Regions from separate parts of the Kitasatospora sp. MY 5-36 genome, predicted to be linked through region 3. Evidence: predicted binding sites of a transcription regulator. Region 3 holds the regulator's gene; each other region holds the start of a gene.
The links. Region 3 encodes HrcA, which represses chaperone genes, less so after heat shock. Its sites were predicted from a motif close to TTNGCACTCNGNNNNNCNGAGTGCNAA; they were not measured.

Region 1 (7,663 bases), on a different contig from region 3:
CGCCAGATGTTGAACAGGCAGCCCGGCCCGGCCAGCACCAGCGCCGCCACCCCCGCCGCCGTCGGCGCCACCCGCCCGCGCAGCCCGGCGAAGGTCAGCAGCAGCGGGACGACCAGCATCACCACGAACCACACCAGGTCCAGCGGGAAGGTCGTGTCGTCCCAGCTCTGGGCCGCCTCCAGCAGCCCGCCCACGGCCCCCGAGGCCAGCACCAGGCCGGCCGTACGCAGGCCCGGCCGGGGCAGCAGGTCCGTCGGCGCCGCCGCCAGCAGCAGCGCGGCCAGCACCAGCGGCAGCGTGGCCATCGCGATGTAGCCGCTCCACCACAGGTCGAAGGAGGAGGACCAGACGGCGTCCGCCAGGTTGTAGAGCCCCACCGCCCCCAGGACCAGCGCGCTGCCCCGCACCGCCGTCCACCGCCCCAGCAGCCCCGCCACCAGGAGCAGCACGGCGGCCACCGGCGGGCAGAACGACGAGAAGTAGGCGCCGTACGAGTCGTCCCAGGAGAGCAGGTTGGCGATCCGGTGCGCGGTGGTCAGCCAGGCCACCAGCGTGGCGCCGGCCACCGCCCCGGCGAGCATCGGCGCGACCACCGCCAGCAGCCGCCCGGCCGCCGTGGCGCCGGTCAGCCCGAGCCGCACCCGCAGCCCGTACACCGCCAGGCCGAGGACCTCCCGGGCGACCGCCGGCCGGCCGCCCGCCGCCGTCGTGTCGGCGAACACCTCGGCCAGCTCCTCGCCCCGCTCGCGGCGGTACGGCTCCGGGTAGAGCTGGAGCGCGGCCCGCAGCACCGCCGAGGGCCCCGCGCCGATCACCGGTGTGGTCATGAGAGGCCTCCCCCCGTCGCGGGCCGCCCCTGCGACCCGGTCTTGCCCGGCAGCATCGACCGGATCCTGGTCAGCCGGCGCTCGGCCTCGGTGGCGACCGCCCGCAGCCGCTCCGCCTCGGCGGCCAGCGCCTCGCGGCCGGCGGCGGTCAGCGCGTAGCTGCGCCGGGCGCGGCCGTCCACCACCTCCTCGGCGGCGACCTCGATCAGGCCCTGGCCCAGCAGCCGGTCGAGCGCCCCGTAGAGCGTGCCGGTGCGCATCTTGACCCGGCCGTCGGAGATCGCGGCGATCTCCTGGATGAGCGCGTAGCCGTGCCGCGGGGCGTCGGCCAGCGCGGTGAGCAGCAGCAGCGTGGGCTCCTGCATGGAGCGTTCTGTCATACGACTACATATATCGTCAACCTACCTATAGGTCCAGCGCCCACTCCCCCGGGTCCGGCACCCGGCCGGGCCGCCACAATGGTCGCCATGCCGACCACCGAGGACGCCCCGCCCGCCGGGGAACCGCTCGCCGACGCGCCCGCCGAGGGCCCGCTCGCCGACCCGCCCACCGACGACCTGCTCACCGCCTGGACCGCCCTGCTGCACCGCTGCGGGGCCGCCGTCGACCCCGAGCCGTACGGCCGGGAGCTGCTGCGCCGCTGGTCGGAACCGCAGCGCCGCTACCACACCGCCGCGCACCTGCGCGCGGTGCTGGGCCTGGTCGACGAGCTGGCCGGGCACGCCGCCGACCCGGAGGCCGTCCGCCTCGCGGCCTGGTTCCACGACGCCGTCTACCGCCCCGACCGCACCGAGAACGAGGAGCGCAGCGCCGCCCTGGCCGTCCGCGCGCTGACCGCCGCCGGGCTGCCCGCCGAGCGGGTCGCCGAGGTCGAGCGCCTCGTGCTGCTCACCGTCGGCCACGACCCCGCCCCCGGCGACCGCGACGGCGAGGTGCTCTGCGACGCGGACCTCGCCGTCCTCGGCGGCTCCCCCGCGGCGTACGCGGCGTACGCGGCCGCGGTCCGCGAGGAGTACGGCTTCGTCCCCGCGCCGGACTTCGCGGCCGGCCGGGCCGCCGTCCTGCGCCACCTGCTCGCCCTGCCGGACCTCTACCGCACCCCGGCCGCCCGCGAGCGCTTCACCGCGGCCGCCCGCGCCAACCTGACCGCGGAGCTCGGCACCCTCTGAGGCCCGTCAGCCCCACCGCCCGCGCACCCGGTCCGCGGCGGCCACTCCCCCCGTCACGGCCAGGACCCGCCCGGCCACGGCCCACCACGCGTCGTGGCCGGCCCCCGCCGCCTCCAGCACGGCCCACCACAGCCCGAGCCCGCAGCACCCGCCCGCCACACCCCACACCCAGCGCCCCATGCGCGCACCGTACCCACCCGCGCACCACCCCCGGAAGGCACCCCCGGCCCCGAGCCGGCCGGGCTAGGCGAGCTTCCCCACCGGCGCCACCACCGCGCCCTGCTTGCCGCACACCCAGTGCGGCTCCGGCCCCAGCTCGGGCTCCACGCTCAGCGCGTGCGGGTCCCCGTCGGCCGCGCACCCGGTGCACAGCGGCCAGCGCCCGTACGCCTCCAGCAGCGCGTCCTGGACGTCCTGGGCGACCAGCCCGAGCACGTACTCGGTGCCGTCCGGCCACTGCTCCAGCCACCAGCGGCGGTGCGTCACGGCCTGCTCCACCAGCGAGACGACGGCGGCGTCCGCCACGTCCCGCGCGGTGAGGTCGGCCAGGATCAGTGCCCGCGCGTTGTGCAGGGCGGTCTCGATGTCGTCGGAAGCCATCCGTCCATTCTCCGTCCACCGGCCCGAACGCCGAAACGCCGGACGTCCGAACGCCCGGGCCCCGGAGCTTCCGGACGCCGAAACGCCGTGTGGGCGGCCCCCCGAAGGGAGCCGCCCACACGGACGAGGAACCAGCCGATCCGATCGAAGCGATCAGGATCAGAAGTCCATGTCACCGCCCGGCATGCCGCCGCCGGCGGCCGCGGCGGCCTTCTCCGGCTTGTCGGCGATGACGGCCTCGGTGGTCAGGAACAGCGCCGCGATGGAGGCGGCGTTCTGCAGCGCGGAGCGGGTCACCTTGGCCGGGTCGATGATGCCCTCGGCGATCAGGTCGACGTAGGTGTTGGTGGCCGCGTTCAGGCCGTGACCGGCGGGGAGGTTGCGCACCTTCTCCACCACGACGCCACCCTCCAGGCCGGCGTTGGTCGCGATCTGCTTGATCGGGGCCTCCAGCGCGACCTTGACGATGTTGGCACCGGTGGCCTCGTCGCCCTCCAGCTCCAGCTTGTCGAAGGCGACACCGGCCTGCAGCAGGGCGACGCCACCACCGGCGACGATGCCCTCCTCGACGGCGGCCTTGGCGTTGCGGACGGCGTCCTCGATGCGGTGCTTGCGCTCCTTGAGCTCCACCTCGGTGGCCGCGCCGGCCTTGATGACGGCCACGCCGCCGGCCAGCTTGGCGAGGCGCTCCTGGAGCTTCTCGCGGTCGTAGTCCGAGTCGCTGTTCTCGATCTCGGCACGGATCTGGTTCACGCGGCCCGCGACCTGCTCGCTGTCGCCGCCACCGTCGACGATGGTGGTCTCGTCCTTGGTGATGACCACCTTGCGGGCGGTGCCCAGCAGGTCGATGCCGGCGTTCTCCAGCTTGAGGCCGACCTCCTCGGAGATCACGGTGCCACCGGTGAGGATGGCGATGTCGCCGAGCATGGCCTTGCGGCGGTCACCGAAGCCCGGGGCCTTGACGGCGACGGACTTGAAGGTGCCACGGATCTTGTTCACGACCAGGGTCGACAGCGCCTCGCCCTCGACGTCCTCGGCGATGATGACCAGCGGCTTGCCGCTCTGCATGACCTTCTCCAGCAGCGGGAGCAGGTCCTTGACCGAGCCGATCTTGGAGTTGGCGATGAGGATGTACGGGTCCTCGAACGTCGCCTCCATCCGCTCCAGGTCGGTGGCGAAGTAGGCGGAGATGTAGCCCTTGTCGAAGCGCATGCCCTCGGTGAGCTCGAGCTCCAGACCGAAGGTGTTGCTCTCCTCGACGGTGATGACGCCTTCCTTGCCGACCTTGTCCATGGCCTCGGCGATGAGCTCGCCGATCTGGGTGTCAGCGGCGGAGATGGAGGCGGTGGAGGCGATCTGCTCCTTGGTCTCCACGTCCTTGGCCTGGGCCAGCAGCTGGTCGGAGACGGCCGCGACGGCCTTCTCGATGCCGCGCTTCAGGGCCATCGGGTTGGCGCCGGCGGCGACGTTGCGCAGACCCTCGCGAACCAGGGCCTGGGCGAGCACGGTGGCGGTGGTGGTGCCGTCACCCGCGACGTCGTCCGTCTTCTTGGCGACCTCCTTGACGAGCTCCGCACCGATCTTCTCGTACGGGTCCTCGAGCTCGATCTCCTTGGCGATGGAGACACCGTCGTTGGTGATCGTGGGGGCGCCCCACTTCTTCTCCAGCACGACGTTGCGGCCCTTGGGGCCGAGCGTGACCTTCACGGCGTCGGCGAGCTGGTTCATGCCACGCTCAAGGCCGCGGCGAGCTTCCTCATCAAAGGCGATGATCTTGGCCATCTGAAGTGGTCCTCCGGGACACGGTCGACTGCTCGGACCAAGGGGTGCCCGCGACGGACGGCCCTGGTGTGCGGGGGTCCATTCCCCTACCGCTCCCGGGGGCCTCACCGACCCGGTCCGCTGTCACTCTCACGCTGTGAGTGCTAACGCCAATGATTAGCACTCCGGGTGGTCGAGTGCAAGCCCAATCGACGATCCGCGAGCCGTCGCCGGAGCCCCGCCCGAGCCCCGGCGGAGCCGCGTCGGGGAACGCCGACGGGCCCGTACGACACGCGTCGCACGGGCCCGTCGAGAAGCGAGTGGTCACCAGCCGTAGGGCCGCGCCGAGCTCCTGGAGTCGGAAGGGGTCAGACCGCCGCGCGGACCATGTCCGCCTGCGGGCCCTTCTGTCCCTGGGAGATCTCGAACTCGACCCGCTGGCCCTCCTCGAGGGTGCGGTAGCCGTCCATCTGGATCGCGCTGTAGTGGACGAAGACGTCCGCACCACCGTCGACCGCGATGAAGCCGTAGCCCTTCTCCGCGTTGAACCACTTGACGGTGCCCTGAGCCATTCCGAACTCCCCTAGTGCTGTGCTGGCCCTTCACGTGCCCGCAGGTCGCGGGCCCGGGTTGGTTGAAGGCCGGCCCGGGGAACCCCCCCTGGGCGCAGCCGTGCACGCCGCAACCATCCGCGCGGAACGCCGGGCGGCCTCCGGTGAGCGGGTGATTGCGTCGACCGCCGCTGAATGTATCCGGATCGACGCCCTCTGCAACAGGGCCAACCGCCGGTAATTCCGCCAAGGCGTCAAGGGACAGGACGGATCGAATCGGAATAATCTCGGCATTCCACGCCGGACATAGCGGACGAATTACTCAAATGCCCGCGCGAATTCTGACATCTGCCTGACATGTTTCACGGTCCGCCCCCGGCGGCCGGACGCCCCCGGGCCGAGCACTGCGGGGGCCGAAAGGGAAACCCTGTTCCCAGCCGAGCCACACTCTACTCCGACTCGACCCGGAAATATTCCCGCCGGAATGCGAGCGGTCGCCCGCGCATACGGAGAACGGATTTCCGTACGCGCGGGCGACCGCGGGTTCTGCTTTGTCGGCTCAGCAGCCGCCGGCCACCGCCGGGATGATCGAGACGCTGGCGCCGTCCTTGATCTCGGTCGCCAGACCCTCGGCGAAGCGCACGTCGTCGTCGTTCACGTAGACGTTCACGAAGCGGCGCAGCTTGCCCGTGTCGTCCAGGATGCGGGCCGCGATGCCCGCGTGGTTCTTCTCCAGGTCGGCGACGACCTCGGCCAGGGTGGCACCCTCGGCGGTCACCTCGGCGGCGCCGTCGGTGTAGGTGCGCAGGATGGTGGGGATGCGGACGGTGGCGCTCATGACTCTCCTAGCGGGGGCGGGGCCTATCGGGTGGTTCAGGCGGACACGAGGCCGGCGGCGCGGAACGAGTCCAGCGTCGGGCGGATGACGGCGGTCATCCCGGAATCGGAGACGGCGTCCAGGGTCTTCAGCCCGTCGCCGGTGTTGATCGCGACGGTCTCCTTGGCCGGGTCCAGCTGCCCGGTCTCGACCAGCTTCTCCAGACCGCCGACGGTCACCCCGCCCGCGGTCTCGGCGAAGATCCCCTCGGTCCGCGCCAGCAGCCGGATCGCCGCCACGACCTCGGCGTCCGTGACGTCCTCCACGGCGCCACCGGTACGGCGGGCGATGTCCAGCACGTACGGGCCGTCGGCCGGGTTGCCGATCGCCAGCGACTTGGCGATGGTGTCCGGCTTCACCGGCTTGATCACGTCCCGGCCGGCCTTGAACGCGGCCGACACCGGCGAGCAGCCCTCCGCCTGGGCGCCGAAGACCTTGTACGGCCGGTCCTCGACCAGGCCGAGCCTGATCAGCTCCTGGAGCCCCTTGTCGATCTTCGTCAGCTGCGAGCCCGAGGCGATCGGGATCACGATCTGCTCCGGCAGCCGCCAGCCGAGCTGCTCGCAGATCTCGTACGCCAGCGTCTTGGAGCCCTCGCCGTAGTACGGCCGCAGGTTCACGTTGACGAAGCCCCAGCCCTCGCCGGCCGGGTCGCCGATCAGCTCCGAGCAGAAGCGGTTCACGTCGTCGTAGTTGCCCTCGATGCCGACCAGCTCGCCGCCGTACACCCCGGCCATGACGACCTTGCCCTGCTCCAGGTCGTGCGGGATGAACACGCAGGACCGGAACCCGGCCCGGGCCGCCGCCGCACCCACCGCGCCGGCCAGGTTGCCGGTGGAGGAGCAGGACAGCGTGGTGTAGCCGAACGCCCGGGCCGCCTCGATCGCGCACGCGACCACCCGGTCCTTGAACGAGTGCGTCGGGTTCCCGGAGTCGTCCTTGACGTGCAGCTGGGCGGTGAAACCGAGCTCCCGGCCCAGGTTGTCCGCCTTCACCAGCGGGGTCCACCCCGGGTTCAGGTTCGGCTTGGACGCCACGTCGGCCGGCACCGGCAGCAGCGGCGCGTACCGCCAGATGGAGGCCGGACCGGCCTCGATCCGCTTGCGCAGCTCCTCGGCGCCCTCGCTGCCGAACTCGTAGGCGATCTCCAGCGGGCCGAAGCACTCCAGGCACGCGAAGCTGGGGCCGAGCGGGAAGCGGGTGCCGCACTCGCGACAGGACAGCGCGGCGGCCGGGCCGAGGTCGACGGAAACGGGTGCGGCAGTGTCGATAGCCATGATGGCGAGGCCTCTCTCCTCATCTTCCCCGTGGCGCGGTCGCGACACGGGACGGAATTGGCACCTGTCCCGCCGGGGCCTGTCGACAGACAGCCGCGCGAGAAGGTTGCCGGGACGTCAACGGGCCGTTCCCTCAGTCCCTCTGGATGAGCTTGTGAAATTGTGGTGGTGCTCAACGGAGACCCCGGCGTGCAAAGGTCCGACCGCTGTACGAAGACTGTATCCGAAGGCGTCAAACCTGAACGGGACCGTCCGCCAAGCGAGATGACCCGGCCCACCGACCTCGCCGAGGAGATCTCCGTGCCCGCCGAACCGACTCCCGCGCTCCTCCCGCAGGCGGCGTCCTGGCTGCGCCGCCGCTCCTGGAGCGCGGCCGACCGGCCGGTCCGTACCCTGCTCGACGCCAAGGAGCGCACCGGTCGCACGGTCAGCGTGGTCCTCCCCGCCCTGGACGAGGAGGCCACCGTCGGCGACATCGTCCGCACCATCCGCCGCGAGCTGATGGAACGCCTCCCGCTCGTCGACGAACTCGTCGTCGTCGACTCCGGCTCCACCGACGCCACCGCCGCCGTCGCCGCCGAGGCCGGCGCCCGGGTCGAGC
Region 2 (7,663 bases), on a different contig from region 3:
GCAGCGCCGACCAGCAGCCGGCCCTCGGCGTCCTTGGCGGCGTTCGGGTACTGCTCGGCCTTGACGAAGTCCTTGACGGTGATCAGGCCCTTGATCCGGCCCTCGTCGTCGACCAGCGGCAGCTTCTCGATCTTGTGGCGGCGCAGCAGGGCCATCGCGTCCACGCCGGAGATGCCGACCTTGCCGGTGATCAGCGGCATCGGGGTCATGATCTCGCGGACCTGGCGGGTGCGGTCCGACTCGAAGGCCATGTCGCGGTTGGTGACGATGCCGAGCAGCTTGCCCGCCTCGTCGGCGATCGGCACGCCGGAGATGCGGAACTTGGCGCACAGCGCGTCGGCCTCGCCCAGGGTGGTCTCCGGGCCGACCGTGATCGGGTCGGTGACCATGCCGGACTCGGACCGCTTCACCAGGTCGACCTGGTTGGCCTGGTCCTCGACCGAGAGGTTGCGGTGCAGCACGCCGACGCCGCCCTGGCGGGCCATCGCGATGGCCATGCGCGACTCGGTGACCTTGTCCATCGCCGCGGACAGCAGCGGGATGTTGACGCGCACGTTCCGGGAGACCCGGGAGGAGGTGTCCACCTGGTTCGGCAGCACCTCGGAGGCCCCGGGCAGCAGCAGGACGTCGTCGTACGTGAGCCCGAGCATGGCGAACTTCTCGGGTACGCCTGCGGCGTTGTAAGACATTTGGGGGGTACCTTCCGTGGCCGGCCTAATCCGCTCACGCCCTGAGGGTGGGGGCGCATTCATCGCTCACTCGCGCAGACCGCCGAAGCCGGGTACGAATAGGAGGATCCTCCAAGGGGACCCCGCGCGCACCCGTCAAACTTTGGCAACCCGCCCAGGCGCCGATACCCCATGGTACTGGCACCGCGAATGTGTCCTCGTGTGCCCTTGACAACAACCCCGCCCCGTGGATCATTCCGCCCGCAACCGGCGGAAACGGCACGCAACGGGAGGAGTGGTCAGGAGGACTCCTCCGCGAGCGCCCGCAGCCGGCTGAGCGCCCGGTGCTGGGCCACCCGGACGGCACCCGGTGACATCCCGAGCACCTCGCCGGTCTCCTCCGCCGACAGCCCGGCGGCCACCCGCAGCAGCACCAGCTCGCGCTGACGGGCCGGCAGGTTGGAGAGCAGCTCCTTCGCCCAGGCCGCGTCGCTGCTCAGCAGCGCCTGCTCCTCCGGGCCGAGCGCCTCGTCCGGCACCTCCGGCAGGTCGTCCTGCGGCACGACGGTCGAGCCGGGCCCGCGCATCGCGGCCCGCTGGAGATCGGCGATCTTGTGCGCGGCGATCCCGTACACGAAGGCCTCGAACGGGCGCCCCTGGTCCTTGTACCGGGGCAGTGCGCAGAGCACCGCCACGCAGACCTCCTGCGCGACGTCGTCCACGTGGTGGCGGGCCCCGCCGGGCAGCCGGACCAGCTTGGCGCGGCAGTACCGCAGCGCCAGCGGGTGGACGTAGGCGAGCAGCGCGTCGATCGCCGGGTTCTCGCCGCGCACCGCGGCCGCGACCAGTTCGCCCACCAGCGGCGAGCCGCCCGTGCCGAGCACCGGCCGGCGGCCCGGCCCGGTCCCACCGGCGGAACCGCCGGGTTCGGCGTACGACGGACCGTGGCCCGGACCGGAGGGCTCGGCCTCCACCGGGTCCGCCTGGCCGGTCGCACCGGCGACGTCGTCGCGCATCGGTCCATGGTGCCTGGTCGAGCGGGAAAACGCGGCACCGCGTCCGGAGTTGTGCACCGGAACGTTATGCGCTGCGGCACCGTCCGGCGTCCCGCGCACCACCGGCCCCTCCTGCACCGTGCCGCCTCCCGCCCCGCCGCCGTCGGCGGTCCCGTCCGTCGCGCCGTCCGCCGAGTGTCCTGCGGCTGCGTGGTTCGCCGCAGTGCCTGTCCGCTGGTCCCCGAGGTGCTCCACTCCTCCATGGTGCAACCTCGGGACCGTAACGTCACACGCCCGTGCGGCGCCCGCTCCGGGAACCTCCGGCGGCACGCCGCAACCGGCGGCGCCGCCGGTGGTCAGCGGACCAGGCCCCAGCGGAAGCCCAGCGCCACCGCGTGCGCCCGGTCGGAGGCCCCGAGCTTCTTGAACAGCCGTCGGGCGTGGGTCTTCACGGTGTCCTCGGAGAGGAACAGCTCGCGGCCGATCTCGGCGTTGCTGCGGCCGTGGCTCATGCCCTCCAGCACCTGGATCTCACGCGCCGTCAGGGTGGGCGCCGCGCCCATGTCGGGGCTGCGCAGCCGGCGGGGGGCGAGCCGCCAGGTCGGGTCGGCGAGGGCCTGGGTGACGGTGGCCCGCAGCTCGGCGCGCGAGGCGTCCTTGTGCAGGTACCCGCGGGCGCCCGCGGCCACCGCGAGCGCGACCCCGTCGAGGTCCTCGGCGACGGTGAGCATGATGATCCGCGCGCCCGGGTCGGCGGACAGCAGCCGCCGGACCGTCTCGACCCCGCCGAGGCCGGGCATCCGGACGTCCATCAGAACGAGATCGGAGCGGTCGGCCACCCAGCGGCGGAGGACCTCCTCCCCGTTCGTCGCGGTGGTGACCCGGTCCACACCGGGTACGGTCGCGACCGCGCGGCGAAGCGCCTCGCGGGCGAGCGGGGAATCGTCGCAAACGAGAACGGAAGTCATGACCGTCGTCCTCCGCAGCTGATCCGCGTCACGTTGAGCCTCCTGGCTGGTACGAACCTCTACGACACGGCCGATCGGCGACGGACTCCGCGGTGATCGCCCCAACCTGCCCGCGATCGTTCCCGACGTCCGGCGCCCGCTAACCGCCTCCGCACTTCCAACGACCGTCACTCGAATGAGTTACGGCCTTCGGGGCCATCTCCACCACTGTACGTGGCCAACCCATTACCGATCAGCCGCATCGCGGTGCACACGCCGCTCTTTTGCGCAGCTCGCGCGCGGTCGGCGTACGACCCGCACATCGATTCGGCACCCCGCGCGCCCGTCGACCACCCGATTGCCACGTCCGCGCCCGCTGGAGCCCCTTGCCCACTATGCCCGTTTTTATAGCTTTCGTATGGTCATTGACTGTTGTGCCAGTGTGTGGGTGACTTGTCCATGGAGTTGCCTTAAGTCATATTTCCAGGTGTCCACACCAGTGCATCGAAGCCCCGCCGCACCGCTCGGCAGCAGCCCCGCCGAACGCCCGGCCGACGGCCGACAGCCTCTGAAGGGAATGAGCCATGGCAGATTTCTCCCGCCTCCCCGGTCCCAACGCGGACCTCTGGGACTGGCAGCTCTCCGCAGCCTGCCGTGGCGTGGACAGCTCGCTCTTCTTCCACCCCGAGGGCGAGCGCGGGGCGGCGCGCAGTTCGCGCGAGGCCAGCGCCAAGGAGGTCTGCATGCGCTGCCCGGTGATCGCCGAGTGCGCGGCGCACGCGCTGGCGGTCCGCGAGCCGTACGGCGTGTGGGGCGGGATGACCGAGGACGAACGCGAGGAGATGCTGGGGCGCTCGCGGCACCGACTGGTCGAGGTTCCGCTGGCCCCGCCGGCGGTCGCCCAGCGGTAGACCCGTCTCCTTGAGCGCCGTGAAGAAACGTTTCTTCGCGGCGCTTCAGTCTTCTGGCTCACCGTACGTACCGGACCCCGGCAGCCCCGTCACCCACCGTCAGCGGTCGGCGGCCGCCCCCGCCAGCCGCTCCAGCATCAGCGCCACGGCCGGCACCTCGGCCAGGTCCGGGAGGGTCAGCGCGACCACCTGGCGCACCGCGGGCGCCCCGGAGGCCGTCCGCACCGGCACCGTCGACACGCCGTCAGGACGCACCGACCGCAGCGCCAGCCGGGGCAGCACCGCCACCCCGAGACCGGCCGCCACCAGGCCCACCACCGCCGGGTAGTCGTCCGTCGCGAAGTCGATCCGCGGCTCGAAGCCCGCCCCGGTGCACAGCTCCACCAGGTGCCCCCGGCACTGCGGGCAGCCGGCGATCCACTGCTCCTCCGCCAGCTCGGCCAGCCCCACCGCCCCGCCCCGCCCCGCCAGCGGATGGCCGGCCGGCAGCACGCCCACCAGCGGGTCGTCCAGCAGCGGGGCGACCACCAGGTCGGACCAGTCGGTCCCGGCGGTCAGCTGCTGCGCCTCCAGGTTGGCCTCGGCCCGGGCCTCGCGCGGCGTGCCGTGGGCGGGCGCCGGAAGCGCGACGGCGCCGTCGGACTGCGGGTAGCGGAAGGCCAGCGCGATCTCGCACTCGCCGCCGCGCAGCATCGCCAGCGACTCCGGCGGCTCGGCCTCGACCAGCGACACGCGCACCCCCGGATGGCTGTCCCGCAGGCGGGCGACCGCGGGCGGCACCAGGGTGGAGCTCGCGGTCGGGAAGGAGACCAGCCGCACCCGTCCGGCCCGCAGCCCGGCGATCGCGGCCACCTCCTCCTCGGCGGCGGAGAGCCCGGCCAGGATTCCGGTGGCATGCTTGAGCAGGACCCGGCCGGCCTCGCTGAGCTGCATCCCGCGGCCCGAGCGGACCACCAGCGGGGTGTCCACCGACTTCTCCAGGGCCTTCATCTGCTGACTGATGGCGGGCTGCGTACACCCCAGCTCGCGGGCGGCGGCGGAGAAGGAGCCGGTGCGGGCGACGGCACGCAGAACGCGCAGATGGCGGGCCTCGATCATGCCTTAGTTATAAGGCAATCTTTGCATTCTGCAAAATTCTGCTGATAGTTGAAGCCTCAAGCGAGGCCCGGACGGAACGCCGGAGGCCCGGCCCGCCCCCGGGGGGAGCGGACCGGGCCTCCGGTCAGGCGTCGGAGCCTCAGTGCGAGTGGCCGTGGCCGTGGCCGTGACCGTTGTCGGCCTCCTCCTCCTTCTTCTCCACCACGAGGGTCTCGGTGGTGAGAAGCAGGGAGGCGATCGAGGCGGCGTTCTCCAGGGCGGAGCGGGTGACCTTGACCGGGTCGATGACGCCGGCCTTCACCAGGTCACCGTACTCGCCGGTGGCGGCGTTGTAGCCCTGGCCGATCTCCAGCTCGGCGACCTTGGAGGTGATGACGTAGCCCTCCAGGCCGGCGTTCTGGGCGATCCAGCGCAGCGGCTCGTGCAGCGCCTTGCGGACCACGGCGACACCGGTGGCCTCGTCACCCGACAGGCCCAGGCCCTCGTCCAGCACCTTGGCGGCGTGGACCAGGGAGGCGCCACCGCCGGCGACGATGCCCTCCTCGACCGCGGCGCGGGTCGCCGAGATGGCGTCCTCCAGGCGGTGCTTGCGCTCCTTCAGCTCCACCTCGGTGGCGGCGCCGACCTTGATGACGCAGACGCCGCCGGCCAGCTTGGCCAGGCGCTCCTGCAGCTTCTCGCGGTCCCAGTCGGAGTCGGTCGCGGCGATCTCGCCCTTGATCTGGGCGACGCGGCCGGCGACGGCCTCGGAGTCACCGGCACCGTCGACGACCGTGGTCTCGTCCTTGGTGATGGTCACGCGGCGGGCGGTGCCCAGCACGTCCAGGCCGACCTGGTCGAGCTTGAGGCCGACCTCCTCGGAGATGACCTGGCCACCGGTCAGGACGGCCAGGTCGCCGAGGATCGCCTTGCGGCGGTCGCCGAAGCCCGGGGCCTTGACGGCGACGGCGTTGAAGGTGCCACGGATCTTGTTCACGACCAGGGTCGACAGCGCCTCGCCGTCGACGTCCTCGGCGATGATCAGCAGCGGCTTGGAGGCACCGCCCTGGAGGATCTTCTCCAGCAGCGGCAGCAGCTCCTGGATGGAGGAGATCTTGCCCTGGTTGATCAGGATGTACGGGTCCTCGAGGACCGCTTCCTGGCGCTCGGCGTCGGTGACGAAGTACGGCGACAGGTAGCCCTTGTCGAACTGCATGCCCTCGGTGAAGTCCAGCTCCACGCCGAAGGTGTTCGACTCCTCGACGGTGATGACACCGTCCTTGCCGACCTTGTCGATCGCCTCGGCGATCAGCTCGCCGACCTGGGTGTCCTGCGCGGAGAGGGAGGCGACGGCGGCGACGTCGTCCTTGCCCTCGATCTCGCGGGCGACGGACAGCAGGTGCTCGGAGACCGCGGCGACGGCCTTGTCGATGCCCTTCTTCAGGGCGGCCGGGCCGGCACCGGCGGCGACGTTGCGCAGACCCTCGTTGACCAGGGCCTGGGCCAGCACGGTGGCGGTCGTGGTGCCGTCACCCGCGACGTCGTTGGTCTTGGTGGCGACCTCCTTGACGAGCTGCGCGCCAAGGTTCTCGTACGGGTCGTCCAGCTCGACCTCGCGGGCGATGGTGACACCGTCGTTGGTGATGGTCGGGGCGCCGAACTTCTTGTCGATGACGACGTTGCGGCCCTTGGGGCCGATGGTCACCTTGACGGTGTCGGCCAGCTTGTTGACACCGCGCTCCAGCGAGCGGCGGGCGTCCTCGTCGAACTGCAGGATCTTCGCCATGTTCCCTATTCCCTCGGGGCTGCGGCCGGCCCACCGGCCGCCGAACTACGTGAACCAACAACCACGCCCCGGGCCCCTGTCACTGGGACACGGATCCGGGGCGGGTCGGTACGTCTTACTTCTCGATGACCGCGAGAACGTCGCGGGCCGAGAGGACGAGGTACTCCTCGCCCTTGTACTTCACCTCGGTGCCGCCGTACTTCGAGTACAGGACGATGTCGCCGACGGCGAGGTCGAGCGGCAGACGCTGACCGTCCTCGAAGCGGCCCGGGCCGACGGCCAGGACGACGCCCTCCTGGGGCTTCTCCTTGGCGGTGTCCGGGATAACCAGGCCGGAGGCCGTGGTGGTCTCGGCGTCGAGCGGCTGGACCACGATGCGGTCCTCGAGCGGCTTGATGGCAACCTTGCTGCTGGTGGTCACGTCCGAGCTCCCCTTCGGAGATTACGGGGTTTTCTAACGGGTAGGGGCGATCCTGCGGGCCTGCCGTCGCGGGGGTCAGACACACGTCGTCGCGTTAGCACTCCCCTAGTGGTGAGTGCCAAGGATGACCATAGGGCCGTGTTAGCACTCAGTCAACCAGAGTGCCAACGGCGAGTCCCGGAAGTCCCCGGTTCGCGAATGAGTAGCCGTACTCATGTACGACCGGGCCCGGCCCCGCCAGACTCCTGCCATGACCTCGATCCCGGTGCGCATCGGCCCGTCCCGGCCCAAGGACGCCGCCCTCGCCCTGCTGTCGCTGCCCCTGCTGGGGGGCGTGCTGCCGTTCGTCGCCTTCCTCCTCGTCGCCTGCCTCGGCACCATCCCCGGCTACGGGGACGACGGGGACGGGCGCGGGTGGGCCTTCCTGGGCATCGGGATGCTGGCCGCCCCGGTGGTCGCCCTGGCGGCGGGCCTCGTGGTGGCCTTCCGCAGCCGGCGGTCCGGCTACCGGCTCCTCCCGGTCGCCGCCGGGCTCGCCCCGTTCGCGCTGCCGGCGGTCCTCTCCTCGGGCGTGCTGTGGCGGTGAACCGGCTGCCGCTCGCCGACCCGCTGCGCCCGGTCGGCCGTCCGACGGACCTGCTGCTCGCGCTGCTGACGGTCCTGGGGGCCGCCTCGCTGCTGGCGTTCGGCTGGATCGCGGCCTTCCTGGCCGCGCTCGCGCTGGAGGCCCACCCCGCGATCGGCGGCTGGGCGGCCCGGGGCGCCGCGACCGCGCTGCTGCTCGTCCCGGTCGTGGCGGTGGCCCGGTACACCCACCGGCGGGGCTACCGGATCACCCCGGTCGCCGCCGCGGTCAGC
Region 3 (7,663 bases):
CTGCTGGGCCCCGACGACGTGCAGTTCATGTGGCTGCCGCTGTCCCACGTGTTCGGCAAGACGCTGATCTCCGGGCAGATCGCCACCGGGCACGTGATGGCGGTGGACGGCCGGGTGGACCGGATCATCCACAACCTGCCGGCGATCCGGCCGACCATCATGGCCTCCGCGCCGCGCATCTTCGAGAAGGTCTACAACGGCATCGCGGGCCGGGCCCGGGCCGAGGGCGGCGCCAAGTACAAGATCTTCCTGTGGGCGGCCAAGGTCGCCCGCGAGCACGCCCGGGCGGTCCAGCAGAGCCGCATCGCCACCGGCACCGAGAGCGCCCCGCTCGGCCTGCGGGTGCAGCACGCGCTGGCCGACAAGCTGGTGTACGCGAAGATCCGGGCGGCCTTCGGCGGCCGGCTGCGCGGCGCGGTCTCCGGCAGCGCCGCGCTCGCCCCGGAGATCGGCTACTTCTTCATCGGCGCCGGGGTGCCGATCCTGGAGGGCTACGGCCTGAGCGAGACCAGCGCCGGCTCCTGCGTCAACCGGGCCGAGGACGTGCGGATCGGCACCGTGGGCCGCCCGCTGCCCGGCACCGAGGTGCGGATCGCCGAGGACGGCGAGATCCTGCTGCGCGGCCCCGGCGTCATGCGCGGCTACCACAACCTGCCGGAGAAGACCGCCGAGGTGCTGGAGCCGGACGGCTGGTTCCACACCGAGGACATCGGCGAGCTCAGCCCGGACGGCTTCCTGCGGATCACCGACCGCAAGAAGGACCTGTTCAAGACCTCCGGCGGCAAGTACGTGGCGCCCAGCGAGGTCGAGGGCAAGTTCAAGGCGGTCTGCCCGTTCGTCAGCAACATCCTGGTGATCGGCAACGGCCGCAACTACTGCACCGCGCTGATCGGCCTGGACGAGGCCGTCCTGCTGCCGTGGGCCGCCGAGCACGGCCTGGCCGGGAAGTCCTACGCCGAGCTGGCCGTCGAGCCGGCCGTCCACGAGCTGATCGAGGGCTTCGTCAAGCGGGTCAACGGCGACCTCCAGCGCTGGCAGACGATCAAGAAGTTCCACCTGCTGCCGCGCGACCTCGACATCGAGCACGGCGAGCTCACCCCGAGCCTGAAGATCAAGCGCCCGGTGGTCGAGCGGACCTACGCCGACGCGGTCACCGCCATGTACGCGGGCGCCAACGAGGCCTGACCGGCCCCGCCCCCGTACGGCCCGCCGGGTTCGGTCGGGCCGTACGGGACAATGGGCTCATGCCCTCCGCACTCCCCGACGGCGATCCGGTGCCGTCCGACGGTTCCCTGCCCGCACACGCCCTCGACGGGCTGGGCGACCGGCCGTTCGGCTTCTACCTGCACGTGCCGTACTGCGCCAGCCGCTGCGGCTACTGCGACTTCAACACCTACACCGCCACCGAGCTGCGCTCCTCCGGGGCCGTCGCCTCGCAGGAGACCTACGCGGACAACGTGGTCGCCGAGATCCGCCACGCCCGGAAGGTGCTGGGCTCCGCCGACCTGCCGGTGCACACCGTCTTCCTGGGCGGCGGCACCCCGACCCTGCTGCCCGCCCGCGACCTGGTCAAGATGCTCGCCGCGATCCGCGAGGAGTTCGGGCTCGCCGACGGCGCCGAGGTCACCACCGAGGCCAACCCGGAGTCCGTCGACCCGGCGTACCTGGCCGAACTGCGCGAGGGCGGCTACAACCGGCTCTCCTTCGGCATGCAGAGCGCCCGCCCGCACGTCCTGAAGCTGCTCGACCGCCACCACACCCCGGGCCGCCCCGAGGCCTGCGTGGCCGAGGCCCGAGCGGCCGGCTTCGAACACGTCAACCTCGACCTCATCTACGGCACCCCGGGCGAGTCCGACGACGACTGGCGGGCCTCCCTGGACGCCGCCATCGGCGCCGGGCCCGACCACGTCTCCGCGTACTCGCTGATCGTCGAGGAGGGCACCCGGCTCGCCGCCCGCGTCAAGCGCGGCGAACTGCCGATGATCGACGACGACGTGCACGCCGACCGCTACCTGATCGCCGAGGAGGCGCTCGCCGCCGCCGGCTACTCCTGGTACGAGGTCTCCAACTGGGCCACCACCCCCGAGGGCCGCTGCCGCCACAACGAGCTCTACTGGACCGGCGGCGACTGGTGGGGCGCCGGCCCCGGCGCCCACAGCCACGTCGGCGGCGTCCGCTGGTGGAACGCCAAGCACCCCGCCGCCTACGCCCAAGCCCTCGCCGAGCACCGCACCCCGGCCCTGGCCCGCGAGGTGCTGGCCGACGAGGACCGCCGCGTCGAACGCATCCTGCTGGAGCTCCGCCTGGTCGACGGCATCCCCCTCGACCTCCTCACCGACACCGGCCGCGAGGCCGCCGACCGCCACCTCGCCGACGGCCTCCTCGCCCCCGGCCCCTACGCCCGGGGCCGCGCCACCCTCACCCTCCAGGGCCGCCTCCTGGCCGACGCCGTCGTACGTGACCTGGTGGACTGACCGAGGGCTTACCGTGTGCGCATGACTACGCGTAGTGCGCGAATGCGGAGGGTCCTGGAGGATCTCGAACTCCCTGAGGGCGTGCGTGCCGAGATCATCCTCGGGGAGGTCGTGCTGACTCTGAGCTCCGACCTGACGACCAACCTCATCGTCGCGTCCCTCATCGACCAGATCCCACGCGAGGCATGGGACTGCTGGACCAGGCGAGACGTCTCCTGCTGGGGAGACGACAGCAGGCTCCAGCCGGACCTCGTGGTGTTCGAGAGGGCGCTCTCCGAAGCCGGTTCGCCGACGATCGTGGTCGAAGTGGTCTCAGGGATCAGCTTGTTCAGGGACCACCACACGAAGCGGGGGCTGTACGCCGGCGCTGGGATTCCGGCCTACCTGGTCGTCGATCCGGTCCGAGCCGTCTGCGTGCTGATGACCGAGCCGAGTCGGGCGACCCTCACCGGAGTGCCCGACTACCTCTCCGAGCGGACCAGCCTCTTCGGCGAGGCCGTTCCTGTGGATCCGATGGGTGTGAGTCTGGTGACTGCCGACTTTCCCCGCCGTCACTCCGGCAGGGCCGTGAAGTCGATCAGTTCCTCGACCCGGCCCAGGAGTTCGGGCTCCAGGTCCTTGTAGGAGTCGACCTTCGAGAGGATGTGCTTCCAGGCCGCGGGGGTGTCCACCGGCCAGCCGAGGCGGCGGCAGGTGCCCTCCTTCCAGTCCTCGCCCCGAGGGACGGCGGGCCAGGCGGGGATGCCGACGGAGGAGGGCTTCACGGCCTGCCAGATGTCGATGTAGGGGTGGCCGACGACCAGTACCGAGTCGCCGGTGACCCGGGCGGCGATGCGGTGCTCCTTCGTGCCCGGGAGCAGGTGGTCGACCAGGACGCCGAGGCGGCGGCCGGGGCCGGGGGCGAAGTCGGCGACGATCGCGGGCAGGTCGTCGATGCCGCGCAGGTACTCGACGACCACGCCCTCGATCCGCAGGTCGTCGCCCCAGACCCGTTCGACCAGCTCCGCGTCGTGCCGGCCCTCGACGTAGATGCGGGACTCGCGGGCGACCCGGGCGCGGGCGCCGGGGACGGCGACGGAGCCGGAGGCGGTGCGGCCCGGGGTGCGGGCGGGGGCCGGGCCGGCCGGGCGGACCAGGGTGACGACCCTTCCCTCCAGCAGGAAGCCGCGCGGCACCAGGGGGAACACCCGGTGCTTGCCGAACCGGTCCTCCAGGGTGACGGTGAAGCCCTCGGCGGTCTTCTCGCAGCGCACCACGGCCCCGCAGTAGCCGGTCGCCGCCTCCTCGACCACCAGGTCCCGCTCGGCGGGCACCTCCGGGGCGGGCTGCTGCTTCTTCCACGGCGGGGTCAGGTCGGGTCCGTACTGGCGGCTGCGCATACGGGTGATCATAGGGAGGGCGGACGGCGCGTCAGAGGCCCGGCGCGCCCCAGACCGGGAACCAGCGGCTCAGGTCCTTCTCCAGCCGCAGGTCGTTCCCCAGCATCGCGTTGACCTGCAGTTCCAGCGGACTGTCGCGCCGCTCCCCGCCGCCGGGCATCGGGGCGAAGGGGTAGAACGTCCCCCGCTTGTAGAGGTAGACGAGGGCCAGCGACCGCCCGTCCGGGTCGCGGAAGCCGACCAGCGAGCAGAGCAGCTGCGGCCCGAAGCCGTTCGCCTCCAGTTCGCTGTTGACCGCGTGCAGGTCGTTGACCAGTTCGGGCAGTTCCTCGGGGCGGTGCCGGGCGAGCAGCCAGGAGTAGCCGTAGCCGTCCTTGGAGGCCTCCACGGGGACGCCGCCGCGCTCGGTGTCGGCGTCCAGCAGCGCCCGGACCTGCTGCTGGACCTGGACGAAGGCCGCGCCCTCGACGGCCGCGAAGCAGACCGAGCCGAGCCCGGTGGGGGTGAAGCCGGCCCCGGCCTCCAGGGTGAGCGCGGCGGACGGCACGCCGAACAGCTGGTCGAGGTCGGGCTTGACGGGCTTGGTGCGGCCGAACAGGGCGTCCAGGATTCCCACGGCGGTCCTCTCGGGTCGAAAACTGAGGCTCAGCGGCCGAGCTGCTCGGAGATCTTCGCCAGCTGCTCCAGCCGCTTCTCCAGGCTCGGGTGGGTGGAGAACAGCTGTGAGGCGGCCTCCCGGGCGCTCAGCGCGGGGGCGAAGTAGAAGGCGTTGTACGGCTGGGCCTGGCGCAGGTCCTTGCTGGGGATGGCCGCGATCTGCCCGGTCACCTTGGTGAGCGCCGAGGCGAGGGCGCTGGGGTGTCCGGTGAGCTGGGCGGCGGCCCGGTCGGCGGCGAGTTCGCGGTAGCGGGACAGCAGCCGGGTGAGCAGGAAGCTGATCGCGTAGACGACGACCGACACCAGCGGGATGATCAGCGCCAGGACGGCCGCGTTCTGGTCGTTGTTGTTGCGCCCGCCGCCCATGAACCCGCCGTACATCGCGATCCGGGTCATCGCCCCGGCGAGGACGCCGAGGAAGCCGGCGATCGTCATCACCGCGACGTCCCGGTGGGCGACGTGCGACAGCTCGTGGGCGAGGACGCCCTCCAGTTCCTCGGGCTCCAGCCGGCGCAGCAGCCCGGTGGTCACGCAGACCACCGCGTTCTGCGGGTTGCGGCCGGTGGCGAAGGCGTTCGGCATGTCGTTGTCGGCGACCGCCACGCGGGGTTTGGGCATGTCGGCCAGGGCGCAGAGCCGGTCGATGGTGCCGTGCAGCTGGGGGAACTGCTCCGGGGACACCTGGCGGGCGCCCATCGCCCGTTCGGTGATCTTGTCGCTGAACCAGAACTGGGCCACGAACAGCCCGCCGGAGATCAGGACGATCAGTGGCCAGGCGCCGCGCAGCAGCGCGATCAGCAGGCCGGTGAAACCGACGTACAGCAGCCCGATCACGAACATCGTCGCGACCATGCGGCCGGTCAGGCCGCGGTCCGGCGCGAAACGGGTGTGCTGGCCCGAGCTCGACATCGCTTGCTCCTCCATTCGCCGTCGCTTTCGATGCTGCCACCCGGACGGCCTCCCGGCACCACCCCGGCGCCGGGAGGATCGAACCGCCGGGGCCCCGCGGGCCGTGAGCGGAACTGCGGGGAGGATCACCCCGGTCCGGCCGTTCCTGCCGTAGGACCCGGGCCTTACACTGGCAGGTACGGTTTTGGCACTCGCGTGTTCAGAGTGCCAGGGCAAGGGTCTTCGGAGCGGCCCGCAGCAGCAAGGGACACAGTCGGACAACGTGCGAAGACGGAGGTGCGTGCCCCATGGCCGGTGAGGTCCGCCAGCTGGACGAACGCAAGCTCGCCGTGCTCCGCGCGATCGTGCAGGACTACGTGGGCACCGAGGAGCCGGTCGGCTCCAAGGCCCTGGTGGAACGGCACAACCTCGGGGTCTCGCCGGCGACCGTCCGCAACGACATGGCGGCGCTGGAGGAGGAGGGCTACATCCACCAGCCGCACACCAGCGCCGGCCGCATCCCGACCGACAAGGGGTACCGCCTCTTCGTCGACAAGCTCGCCGAGATCAAGCCGATGAGCGCCCCCGAGCGCCGGGCCATCCGGCACTTCCTGGACGGCGCGGTCGACCTGGACGACGTGGTCGCGCGCACCGTGCGGCTGCTCGCCCAGCTGACCCGGCAGGTCGCGGTGGTGCAGTACCCCTCGCTGACGCGCTCCACCGTCCGGCACATCGAGCTGGTGGCGCTGGCCCCGGCCAAGGTGATGCTGGTGCTGATCACCAACACCGGCCGGGTCGAGCAGCGGATGGTCGACTGCCCGGGCCCGGTCGGCGAGACGGTGCTGGCGGACCTGCGGGCCCGGATCAACGCGAGGGCCGCCGGCCGGCGCCTCCCGGAGGTCCCGGGGCTGCTGGAGGAGCTGCCGGCGCAGTTCGAACCGGCCGAGCGGCCGACCGTCAGCACGGTCCTGGCGACCCTGTTCGAGACGCTCGCCGAGCAGAACGAGGAGCGGATCATGCTGGCCGGCACGGCCAACCTGACCCGCTTCGGGCACGACTTCCCGCTCAGCATCCAGCCGGTGCTGGAGGCCCTGGAGGAGCAGGTCGTCCTGCTCCGCCTCCTGGGTGAGACCGCGGACGCCGCGATGACGGTCCGGATCGGGCGGGAGAACACCTACGAGGGGCTGACTTCCACGTCCATCGTCTCGGTCGGCTACGGTTCGGGCGACGAGAGCGTGGCGAAACTGGGTGTGATCGGTCCGACCCGGATGGACTACCCGGGCACAATGGGGGCGGTGCGAGCGGTGGCGCGGTACGTGGGCCAGATCCTGGCCGAGTCCTAGCAAAGGCCGCCGTCGGAAATCCGACGGCGGTGACCAGTCGCAGCACTACTACAGGCGGAACAAGCGGAGCATTTGGTGGCCACGGACTACTACGCGGTACTCGGCGTCCGACGGGATGCGGGGCAGGACGAGATCAAGAAGGCGTTCCGGCGCCTGGCGCGCGAACTGCACCCGGACGTCAACCCGGACCCGAAGACGCAGGAGCGGTTCAAGGAGATCAACGCCGCTTACGAGGTGCTCTCCGATCCGCAGAAGCGCCAGGTCTACGACCTCGGCGGGGACCCGCTGTCCCCGGGCGGCGGCGCGGGCGGCTTCGGCGCCGGCGCGGCGGGCTTCGGCTTCTCCGACATCATGGACGCCTTCTTCGGCGCCGCGGCCGGCCAGCGCGGCCCGCGCTCGCGCACCCGCCGGGGCCAGGACGCCATGATCCGGCTGGAGATCACCCTGGAGGAGGCCGCTTTCGGCACCACCAAGGAGCTCCAGGTCGACACCGCCGTCACCTGCACCACGTGCAGCGGCGAGGGCGCGGCCCCCGGCACCTCGGCGCAGACCTGTGACATGTGCCGCGGCAAGGGCGAGGTCTCCCAGGTCACCCGGTCCTTCCTGGGCCAGGTCATGACCTCCCGCCCCTGCCCGCAGTGCCAGGGCTTCGGCACCGTCGTGCCGACCCCGTGCCCGGAGTGCGCCGGCGACGGCCGGGTGCGCGCCCGCCGCACGCTGACCGTCAAGATCCCGGCCGGTGTCGACAACGGCACCCGGATCCAGCTGGCCGGCGAGGGCGAGGTCGGCCCCGGCGGCGGCCCGGCCGGCGACCTGTACGTCGAGATCGCCGAGACCACCCACACGATCTTCCAGCGGCGCGGGGACGACCTGCACTGCACCGTCACCATCCCGATGACGGCGGCCGCGCTCGGCACCCAGG

Region 1: the regulator HrcA is predicted to act here: its motif matches at 4,535-4,561, upstream of groL (chaperonin GroEL).
Region 2: the regulator HrcA is predicted to act here: its motif matches at 6,947-6,973, upstream of groES (co-chaperone GroES).

What each region holds. Positions count from the first base shown of each region.
Region 1 covers NZ_LFVW01000235.1:5,944-13,606, forward strand. Annotated here, with positions in the region: gene AE652_RS17205 (hypothetical protein) at 1-827, opposite strand, end outside; gene AE652_RS17210 (PadR family transcriptional regulator) at 824-1,207, opposite strand; gene AE652_RS17215 (hypothetical protein) at 1,286-1,996, shown strand; gene AE652_RS46425 (hypothetical protein) at 2,003-2,176, opposite strand; gene AE652_RS17220 (hypothetical protein) at 2,240-2,596, opposite strand; gene groL (chaperonin GroEL) at 2,756-4,378, opposite strand; gene AE652_RS17230 (cold-shock protein) at 4,726-4,929, opposite strand; gene AE652_RS17235 (MoaD/ThiS family protein) at 5,468-5,746, opposite strand; gene thrC (threonine synthase) at 5,782-7,062, opposite strand; SAM riboswitch class I at 7,079-7,215, opposite strand; gene AE652_RS17245 (glucosyl-3-phosphoglycerate synthase) at 7,327-7,663, shown strand, end outside.
Region 2 covers NZ_LFVW01000362.1:2,235-9,897, forward strand. Annotated here, with positions in the region: gene guaB (IMP dehydrogenase) at 1-689, opposite strand, end outside; gene shbA (RNA polymerase sigma factor ShbA) at 968-1,684, opposite strand; gene AE652_RS22555 (response regulator transcription factor) at 2,020-2,631, opposite strand; gene AE652_RS22560 (WhiB family transcriptional regulator) at 3,195-3,521, shown strand; gene AE652_RS22565 (LysR family transcriptional regulator) at 3,621-4,619, opposite strand; gene groL (chaperonin GroEL) at 4,759-6,384, opposite strand; gene groES (co-chaperone GroES) at 6,500-6,805, opposite strand; gene AE652_RS22580 (hypothetical protein) at 7,056-7,391, shown strand; gene AE652_RS22585 (hypothetical protein) at 7,388-7,663, shown strand, end outside.
Region 3 covers NZ_LFVW01000206.1:2,136-9,798, reverse strand. Annotated here, with positions in the region: gene AE652_RS15270 (long-chain fatty acid--CoA ligase) at 1-1,185, shown strand, start outside; gene hemW (radical SAM family heme chaperone HemW) at 1,245-2,474, shown strand; gene AE652_RS15260 (Uma2 family endonuclease) at 2,496-3,098, shown strand; gene AE652_RS15255 (DUF3097 domain-containing protein) at 3,026-3,853, opposite strand; gene AE652_RS15250 (hypothetical protein) at 3,885-4,469, opposite strand; gene htpX (zinc metalloprotease HtpX) at 4,499-5,419, opposite strand; gene hrcA (heat-inducible transcriptional repressor HrcA) at 5,707-6,741, shown strand; gene dnaJ (molecular chaperone DnaJ) at 6,817-7,663, shown strand, end outside.